Brasilonema sennae CENA114: one gene and its partner. The protein of the gene in region 1 interacts with the protein of each later gene in a pairwise test. Links are inferred from orthologs where the notes say so. Each region holds a gene or a part of one and is shown on either strand. Other genes may lie near its edges.

Region 1 (8,424 bases):
AACCCACGTAGAGATTTTTGGGGAGAACACTTTCGACTAGATCAAGCTGTGATTCAACCGCTGACAGATATTGGAGAAGTGACAGTACGCATTCTAGATTTTAACAGTAATGAACGAATTCCAGAGCGGCAAGCCTTGGTAGAAGCTGGTAAGTATCCCTCAGCATCGGCTTTACGACGGATGACAAAGTAGAGAATGAATCTTGAAAACAAATCGATCAGTATTTTGTTCCCATGCATATGAGGAAATAGCTAGAATCAGAATGTTTGCTCTTTAAGGCTACGCTTGTGGACACTGCAACTTGCCCTCGCTGTCATCAACCCGTGAATTCCCAAGCTGTCACCTGTCCTCATTGTGGCACTCAGTTGAAAGCTTATGGACATCCCGGCATTCCTCTACATCGCGCCACAGGGAAGGAGTATCTCTGCGACAGCTGCACTTACCACGCTGACGATACTTGCAATTTTCCCCAGCGTCCTTTTGCCAAAGAATGCATTCTCTACGAAAATATTGAGGAGAGTAAGCAATACTTGCAGCAGCAGCGTTACGCCAACAGCTTTGGTGCAACTGTGAAAAATTGGATCAAACGCAATCAAGCTTTACTTTTGCTGCTGGCTCTGTTATTCGTCTGTTTAATTATTGCTCTGTCTACATCATAAAGCAAGGCTGTATTTCAGCTTGCCTACTTTGTCAATGCGTAAGTTTTAACAACATTCATAAGACACGTAGGGGAGCCATTACTGCAGAGAGAAGTGCCTTGCGGGGGTTCCCCCCGTTGTGGAGCCAGCCCCGTGCGGAGAGCAGCGCCTTGCGGGGGTTCCCCCAAAGTCTGCCGGGGGAAGCTTCCCCCGGCGAGCTTTGACCGTTGTGGCGACTGCGGAGGGTTCCCCCCGTTGAGGGGACTGGCGTGCAACTAGCCCCGATAGGCGTAGCCGTGCCGCAGGCATAGGGGGCGCTACGCAAACGGAGAGGGTTTCCCTCCGTAGGTATCTGGCGTTGGGCAGTGCTTAGCAAAACCCGGATGTAGTCAGCAAAATACGGTAAGCACTGCCCACCCTACAATACTTAAGATTTTTCATAAATCATTTAGGATTGCTATATGCGTAAGTTTTAACAACATTCATAAGTGCATAAGTCAAATAAAATTTCATTTATGACATATCGTTAATAGTGAACTTTACATTTTTAAAAACAACAGTTTATACCAGCGACAGGAGAATAAATGTATCCATCTGCTAAGCGATTACAAGAATTTCATCCCTCTGTTATTCGTGAAATGACAAGGCTTGCAATCAAGCATAAAGCCATCAACATGGCTCAAGGATTGCCTGATTTCCCCTCCCCTCCTGAACTGATTCGGGCTGCATCTGTGGCGATGGAAGAAGGTCATAATCAATACACAAACACCTGGGGAATTCCAGAGCTTCGCCAAGCAATTTCAAATAATCTGCAAAACTTGTACGATTTATACTATGACCCAGAGGAGCAAATTACGGTTACTTGCGGCGTCACAGAAGGTATTGTCTTGGCAATGCTCAGCTTAGTTAATCCGGGTGATGAAGTTATTGTTATAGAACCATTTCATGATAATTATCTCCCAGCCATTAATTTTGCACAAGCTAAACCAGTTTTTGTGAGATTAGAGCCGCCTTTTTTTCAACTCGATCCAGAACGTCTACGAGCTGCTTTTTCACACAAAACCAAGGCGATCATTGTTAACACACCTCATAATCCTACAGGACGTGTTTTTACAAGGGAAGAATTAAATTCTATAGCCAGTCTTTGCCGAGAGTTTAATGTTGTTGCTGTTACGGATGAAATTTACGATCGCATCACCTTCGACGAACACCAACACATTCCTCTAGCAACTCTTGATGGAATGTTTGAGCAAACTCTAACTATTAGTGGTTTGAGTAAAACCTTCTCGATCACAGGATGGCGGATTGGCTATGTCTGTGCCCCCACTAACTTAAGTGCAGCGATTCGGACGCTACATGACTTTACAACAATTTGTGCACCAGCCCCTTTCCAGTACGCTGCAGTCGCTGGATTGAAATTGCCAGAGTCGTTCTTCGAGACTCAAAAACAAGCATATACTACCCGACGCGATCGCATACTCAAAATTCTGGAAGAATATCAATTTATCGTACAACCACCCCAAGGTGCTTATTACATAATGAGTGATTTTAGTCAATACAGCGCTCATGCAGATGATTATGAATTTGCCAAATACCTGGTTGAGGAAGTCGGAATAGCCGTTGTACCAGGTTCTAGTTTTTATTCCACACCAGAACTTGGGCGAAATACAGTCCGGTGGTCCTTTGCAAAAAAAACCGAGACCTTTGATGCAGTTGAACAAAGGTTGCATCTGAAGAAACACAAAAGTGTAGGGGTGTAAGGGTGTTAGGACTTACGCAAAAACTCTTTTAAACCCTCTTAACTATGCGCTAAGGCGCACGCTACGCGTTCGGCAAAGCCGTGCCGCAGGCATACGTGCTCTTTGCGTCCTTTGCGGTTTATTTTTTCATAATTTTGCGTAAGTCCTGGGTGTAAGGGAAAAGGTGTTTCTTTCATTCATAACGGGTTGCGATCGCCGCCCCTCAGGCGCTTTCAACAAACGCAATCGATAAAATTCCCAAATTCCGGTGATTTTATCGATTGTATTTCTTTCATCTTTAATATCAAGCCTGGTACGTACCAAGCTTAATATGACTTCGGAACATGAGGCGCTTGTTCATCAAACACCGCCAAGTCAAACCAAAAAGTAGTACCAATGCCAATTTCACTCACCAAATAAATTTTCGTCTGATGCTTTTCTATAATATTCCTGACAATAGATAGCCCCAAACCTGTGCCTTCTAGGGTGTGAACTCGGTTTTCAACCCGGACAAAACGGTCAAAAATGGCTTCTTGGTCTTCTGGACCAATGCCAATTCCAGTATCAGAAATTTCCACTCGTACTTTGGGTACTTGATGATGAGAACTGGACTTTGGTTCAAGTTGGTGGGCGCGGAGGGCAACTTTTCCACCCGCTTTAGTAAACTTGAGGGCATTACCAATCAAATTAGCCAACACCTGCAACAATAAATCATAGTGACCGACAACGAGGGGCAATTGAGGCTCAACTTCCTGAATTAATTCAATGCCTTTGTCCCTAGCATTGAGTTGGTAAGTACGCAGTGTCTGCTCGATCGCCTGCGCCAAATCTACCCCCTTCAAGTGATAGTTGCGACCAGATTCTAGCTTTGACAAATCCAAAACATCGTTAACTAAGCGGGTTAGTCTATCGGTTTCATGATTGACAGTGACCAAAAACTCTTTCTTTTGTTCAGTACTCAAGTCTTCCCCATAGTCGTGCAAAGTCTCGATAAATGATTTGATGTTAAATAAAGGCGTTCGCAATTCGTGGGAGATGTTACTGATAAACTGACTTTTTGCCTCGTTAAGTTCTACCTCGCGGGTGATATCTTGTACGGTAATAGCAATACCTTTAACACTCTCTCTTTGCTGGTTAAGAACTGTTGTCATCAGAATGCGGACAGTGCGCTTGATAGGTTCAATCAGCGGTATACGGAATTCAGCACTTTCGCATTCCCCGGTTGCTATTTCATATAAGGGACGGGTAATTTGCATTCCTACCGCTGCAGGCAAGTGATGTAAAACATTTTCGCCTACGAGTTTAGCCTCTTCCCAGCCGAAAATTCTCTGTGCTGTGGGGTTCGCTAAAATCACCTGCATACTATTATCAATCAAGACGGCTCCGTCAGCAATTGTGGAAACCAGCGTTTCTAGCTTAGCTTTTTCCGCTGTCAGTTCCTCAATATTTTGTTCTTCATAGCGCTCCAAGCGCTCTGCCATTTCATTAAAATTGAGAATTAACTCCCCAAGTTCGCCCCCTAGTGGTAAATCAATTTGCTGTTTGAAATTCCCCGCAGTAATTTGTTTTACCCCCACCAGCAACTCTTTTATCGGCTTGGTGATTGTCAAAGCATTAATCACCCCTCCCAAAATCACCATCACCCAAATTGAGATAAAAACAGCAATGGTGACATCACGAGTGAAATTTGATGAGATGACTGCAGCTGAGTTAGGGTTGATCCCAACTGCCAACACACCCAAGTATTTGCCATCCGCAGTTAGTGGAACAAACACATCGGTGACTTCCCCGTCTGGCGATCGATGTTGTCGCACCATCGGCTTTTCGGCATCAGCAGCATAATCATCGGGCAGTTCTATCCGCCGTTCAATGGCAAGGGATGTTCCCACCTCCGGTTGCCAAAAGGGAATACCGAAATAAATATTCCCTGTGTCATCAGCATAAAGCATATAACGCACGCTAGAGGTGCTGCTATAAAAGCGTTGGGAAAATTCTGCCACCTCAGTGAGATTATCATTAGCAATGAGCGGAGCAACGTTAGCCGCCAGCAGCAGCCCAAGATCACGACCAAAGCGAGTGTCATTTACACGTGCATCCAGCTGAATTGTATTCACAGCCCAGAAGGTCAAACCACTCATCACCAGAGAGACTACCAAAGTAGCGGCTGCTAAAAGTTTAGTCTGGAGAGTGAACTCCAACCACCAATTGACAATTGCTTCTTTGATTATTTTTAAAACAGTTAGCATCTTAAAAAATCGTTATTATAGTGCTGACAATGAGGATCATAGGATAGTATATGATTTACCTAAGACCTATCAAGGTTTAACTTGTTAGGGAAGGGATAGTTATTTGTTCATCCCTGTTAGGAATTGAAACTAGCCCAATAAATAAAAATTAACAGTTTCTAGACAAACACGTAACAAAGAGCAAAGAAGCAGAGGAAGGAAGCGCTTGGGTTGCCCTTGGGTTGCGGGGAGAGAAAATATTTTCCTCTCACTCCCTTTGTCTTATTTAACTCGGTGACCAATGTCTCTTCGGTAATACATTCCCTCAAAGTGAATGCACTGCGTCCCAGCATACGCTTGGGTAAGCGCGTGCTCAAAATTTTCTCCAACTGCAGTAATGTTTAATACCCGACCTCCGTCTGTCACCACTTGTCTCGTTTTCTCGCTCCCGCCTGGGAATGCCTTTGTCCCAGCATGAAAGACAGTGGTTCCCAGTGCTTGTGCTTCCGGAATACCAGTAATGACTTTTCCTTTCTCATATGCTCCAGGATAACCACCAGAAGCAGCAACAACTGTGACAGCTGCACCTTGCTTCCAAGCGATGGGTGGCATTTGAGCCAAACGTTGCTCAACACAAGCTAGAATTAATTCTTCTAGGGGTGTTTCCAACAGAGGTAACACAACTTGCGTTTCTGGATCGCCAAAGCGACAGTTAAACTCCAAAACCTTAAAATCGCCATTAGGAGTTATCATTAAGCCAGCGTAAAGCACACCTCGGTAGTCAATGCCTTTTTTCCTGAGTATGGCGATCGCTTTTTCTAAAACTTGCTTTTGAACTTTTGCCATCAACTCTGGTGTCGCGATCGGCGCTGGGGCATACGCTCCCATACCACCAGTATTTTCCCCTGTATCGCCCTCACCAATCCGCTTATGATCTTGAGCAGCCAGTAACGGACGAATCGTTAACCCATCCGTTAACGCTAAAACAGAAACCTCTTGCCCTGTCAAGCACTCTTCAATAACAACAAATTTCCCTGCACTGCCAAATTCTCCGCCAAACATGGCATCAATCCCCGCATGTGCCTGTTCCACTGTTTGGGCAACGATGACACCTTTACCAGCCGCTAAACCATCGGCTTTGACAACAATTGGTGCTCCTTGACCTTTTACATAAGATTTCGCTGCGGCTGCTTCCGTAAATACCGCTGCCCGTGCTGTCGGAATTCCTGCTTCCTGCATCAAAGCTTTTGCCCAAGCCTTACTTGCCTCAATTTGCGCACCTGCTTTCGTTGGACCAAAAACCATTAGACCAACAGATTTGAGATAATCCGTAATGCCTTTTGCTAAAGGTACTTCTGGTCCGACCACAACAAGAGTTATGTTCTGGTCTTTGGCAAATTGAGCGATCGCCTCAAAGTCGTCTACTGCCAAAGAAAGGTTTTGGCAACCTTCCATACTTGCTGTACCCCCGTTTCCTGGCACACACACAACTTGCTCAATTTGCTTTGATTGTAACAGTTTCCAAGCTAAGGCGTGTTCCCGCCCTCCATTACCTATAACTAAAACTTTCACTGGTATCCTCTAAGATTTTTTGTAAGGGAGAATGCGAGCGGAGCGACTCGCCGTACAATTTTTTCACCAATTCTGATGATTGTGCAAGTCATAGTACATTGGGCGCACAAATCCTGAATCATTGATTTTGCAATTACTGGTTATTTTTGATACAATTCACTCAGACTACCTTTGGATAATAAAATTTAGTCAACAAGAGTACAAACATGTTGAAGCTAACACGACGACAGTTTGGTCAGCTGGTGATTGCAACCGCAACATTTGCTGGGCTTGGGTATCTCGGCAAAAGAACTGTTGCACAAACATCCTCGATTATCTATGGTGTACGCGTTCCTAAAGCCGGACAACTTGTCATACAGTCCTTAGACTTAGCAACTAAACAAATTCAGGAGCTAACTAGTGTTTCTATACAGTCTGGCGAACAATTGAATAGTATCAGTTATTTAGGTTCTAACAAATTTGTACTAAGCATTAGCCCGCTCAAAAGTGCCGCCAAAGGAAATAATTCCCCTCGGTTATTGACTGTCACTGTAGGTCAGTCTCCAACAAGCACGCCTATCTCTGGACTCGCAAACGACCAGAACCTCGCAAATGTCTTGGTTACTAATGATGGCTCGCTTGTCGGTCTAACGCACAGAAGTGACAAAACGTCATCCACACTAGTTAATATCGACGCTAATACAGGAGCGATTAATACTATTAATAACATCACACTGCCTGTTAGCGAGCGATTCGATAATCTAGCCCAGTCGAAGTTGGATAATGTTGCAGAGTCAAATGGAATAATTTATACGACAAATCTTACGCAACAAGGTAATACAAGTTTGGTGCAGTTGGATTTGACAAAAGGACAAGTAAGCCCAGGAGCGCAATTGACAATTGATGGTAAGGTTTGGAATAGTGGCTTTAGCACCTTAGCCAGCGCTTCAGGAGACCAAATATATGCCCTTGGTGCCCCTCGATATGTGACACCTAATAATCTCTACACCATAAATGTCAGCACTGGGGTTATGACTTTGATACAACAGTGGGATGTTGTAAAGACTACGACTAGTGCTAGTGGCGCATAGAGAGTTCTATTTATCAAGAACAGAATGAGAGGGTGAAAACCCTTGGTTTGAAACCATTTGTTTTAGATATGTACTGGGTAGGTTGGACTTAAGCCCATCAGCCACATATACAGGAGTCAGACCTATTTTTCTTGATAAAAAATACTCCACTATGATAATTAGCGGAGTAACATTAATTTTAATATTGTTAAATTACTGAACTATAACTCTTCTGGCAGTTACTAAAGAAGATAAGCCATCTTGCTTCAGTTTATCTTCTGACAAGCTGACCTTGCTGGAAGTGTTAATCGCGACAGTCTTCACTACTTGAGAGCAAAATGTTCCCACATTTGGCTCTTTTACTTTGTACACTACCTCAGCTTTATTTCCACTAATTGAGCTAATTGATACACTCTGCAAACCCCAGCAGGGATTAGGGAGACTGATGTTTCCGCTCACACTCAGTTTTGGTACAGTATATGAAACCTTTAGTTTGGAACCCAAGTTGTCATTAGCAGGAATAGTGGCAGTATATGTAACAGGTGCAGACTGTAGCGTAGGGCTTGGTGCAGGATCATCGCTCACTGGTCCATCTGTTGGCTGCGTGATCGGCTCACGATAGCGTTGAGTGGGCTGAGCATTAACCTCATCAGTACTAAATCCCACAACCAGTAGAAATGATGCAAATAACACAACCAAGAATGTAACTGCTTGTTTTAGCTGCATGAATTTCGTATACTTCATAACATATTGCAATGTCTACTTGAAAAAGATGACTTAAACTTTTCTGTTTTGTCAAGTTATTAGCGTGACTTTTTACAGCGTGTGGGAAACGAGTTCATTCATAAACCAAACCGGATTCCTGTATATTGACAAAACACCCAAAACTATTCCCATTCCTGCAATTGCTGACTGGAGTTGCGAAGTAAGGAATTAATCTGTTCGCGACGGGTTTCAAAGTTAGCAGCAATCGAGATTAGGATGATACCAACAAGCAAGCCAACTACCCATTTCAAAAATGGGTAATGCAAGCTAAAAATCACCAACTGATAGAAACTCGTGATAAAAAAGCTGCTTGTACCAACATACAGAAAAGCCCGCACTCGCAAAGCTAATCCTGCAAAAATGGCGATAAGACTCAAAAATCCGGGTATAAATGCCGTATCTTGATGAAAGATAATAGCCCATCCACAAATTAAAC
Region 2 (7,505 bases), 220 kb from region 1 along the record:
CTGCAACCGCTTCCTTAGATATCAATAGTTGAGAAGTGTAACTTGCAGCTAGAGCGATAGGAAAAAACACAGAAAATCCACTGCAACGCATTAATGACTTCATGATTTCTGTTCCACCGAAGTTAATAGGGTTATTTGGAATGCATCGCGTTTTGCTCATATTTACCATTTCTTAGTATAATTATACACATTTTAGTCTCTGCATTTAACATCCTTTGTAACCTTGTGAACTAAACACAACAAACAGTAATCCTAGCCTAATAGGGATTATCAGTGATGACTCAAGATGCAAAAAACTTAGACACCAGCAACTTTGATACTAAGCAAAACCCGATGAAGACTAAGAACTAGTGATGATGATTCAATACATTTTTCAGATCAGACAGCGACTATACACCAGAGAAATGTTGACCAGTGATCACAAACAAAGGGATGCCAGAAAATCCAGATCTTTGAGCAAGCCTTATATCCTTGATTGGGCTGTCACCACTGTTTCCTGACAGCCAGGCATCTGGTGAGTCCAGCGCAGCGGGAGGGCTTCGGTCGTCAGATCAGCTAAACGGTTTCCCGACAGCCAGGCGACAGGCGTTCCCGATCACCGTAAGGTGTGGCGGAGCACCATAGGGCGAACCCGACCTACTAGGCATCTGGTGTTGGAGTTCCCGAGCCACTGCGTTGGGGAGGCACTGCGTTAGACTGGTTCCCCGACTTGTAGACACCCGGAGGGCGGTGAGACAGCACTCTAGGAGGGGAGCCAGTGTGTTGCGGAGGGTTCCTCCGAGGGTGCACCTGGCGTTTTCCCAACAGAGGTGACTGCGTTCGCCCTTGGCGTGGTGCAGGCATACCCGAAGGGTTTTCCGCAGGGTAGCATGTGCCGACTTGTAGCATGTGGCGTCCCATTGTAGGAATTGGCGTAGTTTCCCCGATACCCCGACTTCAGACACCTGGCGTTGTCGGGGTGTCGGGGAATAGAGTGTTTTTTCGATTCGTAGCGGGCGGTGCGCCACCAGTTGAACTGCTTTCAAGAACCAAAAAATCTTTGACAATATCTGAACACAGGAACTCACCAAGTTGTTTTTCATGAGTCAATAGGGCGTTTTGCTGTTCTAATTGCTGAGTGATGCAATTTGCTGGATTTGTGGGAAGTGACCAACCCATAATCAAACAAACCAAAGATAGTGCAGTTAAGCAACACAGCCACTGAAGTCGTTTTCCAAGCCAAGACCAAGAAGAGAATACACACATAGAAACAATCGTTGTAGTTTATATTTCTACACTTATCTAGTATTATTCCCTGATATCAACCAGAATAGTTAATACTTTGCAAACAAATTAATTAAGTGTCTTCACTGAGTTTTTACAGTTCACAAAATTATCTCATAAATTTAGCAGCAAACAAAGTGTATTTTTTACAATTAGTCAATCTAGCTGCAGAATACGTCAAAAATGAACGTGATCTCGATATTGTTCAGTTAGTGGATAAGTAAATTTCACTCTGCTTTATAAAGAATCAGTGAATTTAGCAGAAAATATATATAGTTATTTTTAATAAAAAATAAACTATTGATTAAAAATCATCATATTTAAATGTCTTATTAATAGCTATTTAGGTAAACCCTTAACCTGCATCAACTCCAAACCCCGTTCAAATATTTCATCAATTGGCAACATTTGCTCATCAGTCGTCATAAATTTATGGTCTTTTGTTGCCTGAATAACAGAACCATCCTCTAGACAGTATTCAAAAACTTCTTGCTGACCGCGCTCATGCCATTGAGCAATAGGTTGTGTGTAAATATTTCCGTTATTATCAACTGTGTAGACGCTACACTCAATTCTTTTTTCTACAATTTGCCCAATAGGTAAAAAGCCATATTCTATGGTTAACACTTCTGTGTCATAGCTGAGACAATATTCAGCAAACTTCAACATTTGCTCGAATAAGTCTTCAGCAATTTGTTTTTTTACTCCATTTTTCGCAGCGCCATCCACAAACTTTTCTCGCTGCTTCATCATTTCCTCAACTTTCTTTTTACCCATTGCACGGCGCAGCAAATCTGCCTGTCCTAAAGAATATCCAGCCATATCTTGAGCAATTTTCATAATTTGCTCTTGATAGACCATAATTCCATAGGTCTCATCTAAGATCGGTTCTAAAATTTCGGTTTCATACTCAATATTTTCTCGACCATGCTTGCGGTTAATAAACTTGGGAATCAGTCCTGCATCTAATGGACCTGGTCGATATAGTGCTAAAATCGAGGAAATATCTTCTATATTGGAAGGCTTTAAATCGCGTACTATTTGCCGCATTCCAGAAGATTCTAATTGAAAGATACCTTCTAATTCGCCTGCTTCTAATAGTTGATAAGTCTTCTCAACCTCTGTTGGCAAGGTGCTCAATTTACCTTTCGCTAATCTTCTCTGAGCTTCTCTTTCATAACTCGTGATGTCATATGGGTCAATGGTAATTTTTTTGTGTAGCGAAATCAAATCGATGGTTTTCTGAATCATCGTCAAGTTTTTTAAACCCAGAAAATCCATTTTTAGCAAGCCCAGTGATTCCAAATCTTCCATGAAATATTGGGTGATCACAGAACCGTCGTTATTTTTTTGTAGTGGCACAATTTCATCCAACGGTTCAGCAGAAATTACCACACCTGCAGCGTGCACACCAAATGTTTTGTTTGTTCCCTCAATACGGATTGCCATATCAAGCCAATGCTGTACCTTTGGGTCATTATCATATTTTTCTTTAAACTCTGGTGATGGTGTGGCTTCAGAAATCATCACTTTAAGTTTGGTGGGTTTTCCTCGGGAAACAGGAATAAGTTTTGCCATTTTGTCTGATTCCCCATAGGGAATATTTAAGACTCTGGCAACATCTTTTAAAACTGCTTTTGAAGTCAAGCGGTTAAAGGTAATGATTTGGGCGACTCTCTCTTTACCGTATTTTTCTGTAACATAATCAATGACTTTATCCCGTTGTTCGATACAGAAATCTGTATCAATATCAGGCATAGATTTCCGTTCTGGATTGAGGAATCTTTCAAAGAGCAGTCCATGATGTACGGGGTCAATGTTAGTTATCCCCATAGTGTAAGCAACCAATGACCCTGCAGCAGAACCACGACCAGGACCTACAGAAATATTCTTGTCTCTCGCGAATTTGATGTAGTCCCATACAACTAAAAAGTAGCTGGAGAAACCCATCTTCTGAATCATTTTTAGTTCATACTCCAACCTATCTTTATAAGTTTGGTCAATTTGATTTCTAGATTTACTATTTAATTTTTGTAAAAGTCCTTGCCAAGCAACTTCTTCAACATATGTATCAGCAGTATGACCAGATGGGATGGGATAATTGGGAATGCGAGGTTCACCTAAAATTTGGTAAGGTTCGACTTTATCTGCAACTTCAACTGTGGTGAGCACAGCTTCTTCAATGACATCATCTGGTAAATGGTCGCGAAACAGCGCCTTCATTTCCTCAGCAGATTTCAGATATTCTGTCCCGCTATAACGCATTCGCTTATCGTCAGAAATCAATTTGCCAGTTTGAATGCATAGCAAAGCATCGTGTGCTTCAACATCGTAACAAGAAATAAAATGTGAGTCATTGGTGGCGATAATTTTAATACCAAGTTCCCGCGCAATTTTGACAATTTCTACATTAACAATCCGGTCTTCTTGGGAGCCGTGGTCTTGAATTTCTAAATAATAATCTTCACCAAAGACTTCTTTATACCACCGAGCAACTTTACGTGCAGCCTCTAATTTACCACTGAGAATTGCTTGCGGAACTTCTCCACCCAAACAAGCACTCGTTACAATTAAGCCTTCATGGTACTGTTTTAATAATTCTTTATTTACACAAGGACGGGAAAAAATGCCTTTGCCCTGCACACCTTGAAGATGAGAAATTGTTGTGATCTTGACTAAATTTTTATATCCTTTTGTATTTTTGGCTAAAACAACTTGATGATAGCGGGGACGGCGTTCTTGTTTTGTAATATCGCCGTTGATGATATACATTTCGTTGCCGATAATTGGCTTGATATTTTTATTGCGGCAAATTTTAATCAGTTCGATCGCACCATACATCACACCATGATCTGTCAGGGCTATTGCTTTAATCCCCAGTTCGATGGCGCGATCCGCTAAATCTGGCAGTTGACTTGCTCCATCAAGCAGACTGTAATCACTATGAATGTGCAAAGGGACAAAGGACATATGCGTTTCCAGCTAGCAGTGAAAAACACGAAGCGTATACCAGGGTAACGCAGTTTGTACCTGAGCGCGGTTATCTTATTTAGAATTTCTAATAATTAAATTTAATATCTAAAGTAATGCTGTAAGAACTGGCTCAAGGCGGCGGTAAAGAGTTCACAATACTCAATTTGTCTGAAAAGTGAATTATTATTCCCCTTTACCCCCTACCTTCAGCAAAGCCTTATAACTTAGTAGAACCAGGACGCGTTACTTCATTGGGATCGTGAACTACTCGGGTTTGAGAGCGTTTAGGAATAAGACCTGCAAGACCTGCAAGACCAAGTAGACCAAGCCAACCCCAGTCAGAATGGCTCTCGGTTCTCACCTCTCTAACGCCTTGATTATTTGTTGTCGTGTCTGTGGTGCTGCCAGTGCCTGTACCAGTTGTCCCACCAGTGGTGTCAGTGCCACTACCAGTTGTACCAGTTCCAGTTGTACCTGTACCAGTTGTCCCACCAGTGGTGTCAGTGCCACTACCAGTTGTACCAGTTCCAGTTGTCCCACCAGTGGTGTCAGTGCCACTACCAGTCATACCCGTCCCATTTGTACCAGTGCCTGTAGTGCCTGTGCCGCCGGTACCGCTCGTTCCTGTGCCATCTGTTGTCGTACCAGTACCTGTAGTGCCTGTACCTGTACCAGTACCTGTAGTGCCTGTACCTGTACCAGTACCTGTAGTGCCTGTACCTGTACCAGTACCTGTAGTGCCTGTACCTGTAGTGCCTGTACCTGTACCAGTGCCTGTAGTGCCTGTGCCTGTACCTGTAGTGCCTGTGCCTGTACCTGTACCTGTACTACCAGTGCCAGCACCACTACCAGCACCACTACCACTACTGCCACTACTGGCACCACCTGATCCTCCACTACCACCACCACCACCAGATTGGGCAGAAACAGGTAGAGTTAAAGTCAAAGTAGCTAAACCGAGAGCGAAGGCGCTAGCCCAAACATTTTTAGATAAATGAGAAAGTTTCATAGTTTTTGTTGATTTTGTGTTGCAAGTTTTTTTGATAAATTCTCTGCTTTTTTTTAATGAGAACTGTTATAAATTGCTAGTTTTTTCGAGACTCATAACTTCACCTGAATTTTTAATAAGCTTTTTTCCTACGATAGAAACAATAGCTATCTTTAATAACTCTGCAAGATCTTTTGTGGAATAGAACAACATAATCTGCTATTTGTAAAATTTACACTACTAGTTAGTACGATACCTGCTATTGTTTTTCTCAACCTTCTACCATAGGAATAAACCGACTAATCCTCAAGGAGTAAGCTGGATTTTCAGTTAGCTTAAGAGCATAGATACAGTGAACAGGTCTCAATCTCAAAGATGTGGCTATTATAAGTAGGAGATATAGTAATTATAAGTAGTAGATATATGGCAGTCGCCAGGTAGATTAGGACACGAACTAATGAGAAAACACGTTCACCAAGAGACTTTCAAGTCTGTTAAGTGTTCCCTGCTATAGCAATATGATTCACATAAAGCACAAACACGCGAAAAAATATCCAACCTTATTTAAATCTGGCTGATAGGAGTAGATTTGAGAGGATGAACATAACCTCATTTCTCTAAATTTCCATCAAAAGCATCTTGTGATGACGATGGAACAACCTTTTGATTTCCTTTCTGACGACGCGCTAGCCATTCGGTGTAGAAAAAGAGAATAGCTAGTAAAATGTAGCCGACTGCCCAAGGCGTTCCAGTTCCAAAACCCAAATTGACAACAGTATCTGCTACAGTCCAACGGTAGCTATGCATCAACCCAAACCAAGAGAGTAAGGCTGCTGCTATAGACCAATAACCAGCTTTGCGGAAGTCTCGCTCAATAATATAAACTGTGATACCAGCTAAAATCATAGCTGAAAAAATAAAGCCCTGCTCTAAAGCAAAAGCACCATCTATATATGTATCGCTCAATTTAAACTGTTCAATTAAAGCAGGAGTCAGGGGTTTGTCTGGTGTTCCTAAACCTGCCGCGCGTAGTGCATTTTTGGCAATTAAAGCACCCCAACCTGCGATACCTGGTAACAAACCGACAACGACAGCAGGCGCATGGTGAGAAGGAGTTGCTGTGAAGCTTTGAGCTACAATGACAATGCCAATCCATAACACAATTGCCATTCCAGCTTCAACGGGGACAAAATAGGCAAGGATGGCAACGGTTCCAGTTAAGCACAGCAAGCCCATAAAAATACCGTTGAGAATGGAGTAACCCACTCTTGCACCTAAAGCTTTCCAACCAGGATGTCCAATATAAATGGTTGTTGGGAAACAAGAACCACAAATGGCTGCAACCAATGTACCAATACCATTTGCTGCAAGACTTGGGGTTGCAGGATAAACATCTCCTGCAGCTTCAGCACTTTCTAAATTTTGCAGGCTACCGACAAGGTTAAATAATCCCATCGGTAAAATGATGCTGAAATAGTCGAGTAAGACTGCGCGACTATTCCATAAATCCCCTAGCCATAACCTTGGTATGTAAACTCCTATCGGTTGTAGTGCAGTAGCGAACTTGGCGTTATCCCAACTGACTAAACCTGTACCCCAAGCCAAACCAATTCCCAAAAGCACTGCTAATAATCCACCAGGAATGGCAAATCGCACTTGTCCAAAGTAGGTAATTAAGATAACGCCTAAAGGAACTAAACCAACTACGGGATTGGCAAAAGTCCGAAAGAGAAAGCCAATTGCAATGAAAGTGATAGCAATACCACCTAAAGTGGAAAGCATCGCTGCGCGAGGAACAAGACGACGCAGAGGATTACCAACCCATGCACCGACTAATTCTATCAAACCTGAACCCAAGCAAGCGACCAAACCGGCTTGCCATGCGAGTTCAGCAGCTTGTTCTGATGATACACCTTGGGCGATCGCCGTCAACCGCACAGGCAACATCACCAAAAATACATAAGCAAAAAGGCTCACTGTATTAATGCCATAAGGCAAAGCAGTGATATCATCCCGTTGTTCTCGTTGCCCTTGTTTGTAAGCTAACCATCCATAATAAAAGTTACCAACAATTAAACTTAAAGCAATTCCTGGCAGAATACGCCCGTATACCAGGGAGGGAGAAAAGCCAAGCACCCCTTGACATAAATTCACAATCAACAAAATTTGAATCAAGTTGTCGAGGAAAAGCCCAAACAAACCATCTATATCTCTGCGGACAAACCAGCGGGGAGTCTTAACTGTTGAGATTTCCATCGTTTACTTTTACCTCGACAATTTT

The links. Proteins that work in one complex are often made in the same cells at the same time.
Region 2: the proteins of DP114_RS25015 (region 1) and DP114_RS25835 interact in binary tests that used the Escherichia coli proteins (3 or more experiments, as listed by UniProt). The link is inferred for Brasilonema sennae CENA114 from one-to-one orthologs.

The regions. Positions count from the first base shown.
Region 1 is NZ_CP030118.1:5,976,406-5,984,829, reverse strand. Bases 494-3,310 are described here. They hold DP114_RS25015 (pyridoxal phosphate-dependent aminotransferase), read left to right. Parts: upstream 494-1,222; coding sequence 1,223-2,398; downstream 2,399-3,310. Other genes in these bases: nblS (two-component system sensor histidine kinase NblS), read right to left, coding at 2,704-3,310; DP114_RS25020 (zinc ribbon domain-containing protein), read left to right, coding at 494-659. Outside these bases: DP114_RS25025 (HNH endonuclease), read left to right, coding at 1-192; more of DP114_RS25020, read left to right, coding at 288-493; more of nblS, read right to left, coding at 3,311-4,623; purD (phosphoribosylamine--glycine ligase), read right to left, coding at 4,885-6,174; DP114_RS25000 (hypothetical protein), read left to right, coding at 6,381-7,244; DP114_RS24995 (hypothetical protein), read right to left, coding at 7,437-7,967; DP114_RS24990 (DUF2339 domain-containing protein), read right to left, coding at 8,111-8,424. UniProt on the Escherichia coli protein: Shows aminotransferase activity with methionine and histidine as substrates, and to a lesser extent also with phenylalanine.
Region 2 is NZ_CP030118.1:6,198,484-6,205,988, forward strand. What follows is about bases 1,403-4,629. They hold DP114_RS25835 (DNA polymerase III subunit alpha), read right to left. Parts: upstream 4,234-4,629; coding sequence 1,603-4,233; downstream 1,403-1,602. Other genes in these bases: DP114_RS25840 (WGxxGxxG-CTERM domain-containing protein), read right to left, coding at 4,454-4,629. Outside these bases: DP114_RS25820 (CAP domain-containing protein), read right to left, coding at 1-91; DP114_RS25825 (hypothetical protein), read right to left, coding at 640-900; DP114_RS25830 (hypothetical protein), read right to left, coding at 937-1,245; more of DP114_RS25840, read right to left, coding at 4,630-5,245; DP114_RS25845 (NCS2 family permease), read right to left, coding at 5,834-7,480. UniProt on the Escherichia coli protein: DNA polymerase III is a complex, multichain enzyme responsible for most of the replicative synthesis in bacteria. This DNA polymerase also exhibits 3' to 5' exonuclease activity. The alpha chain is the DNA polymerase catalytic subunit.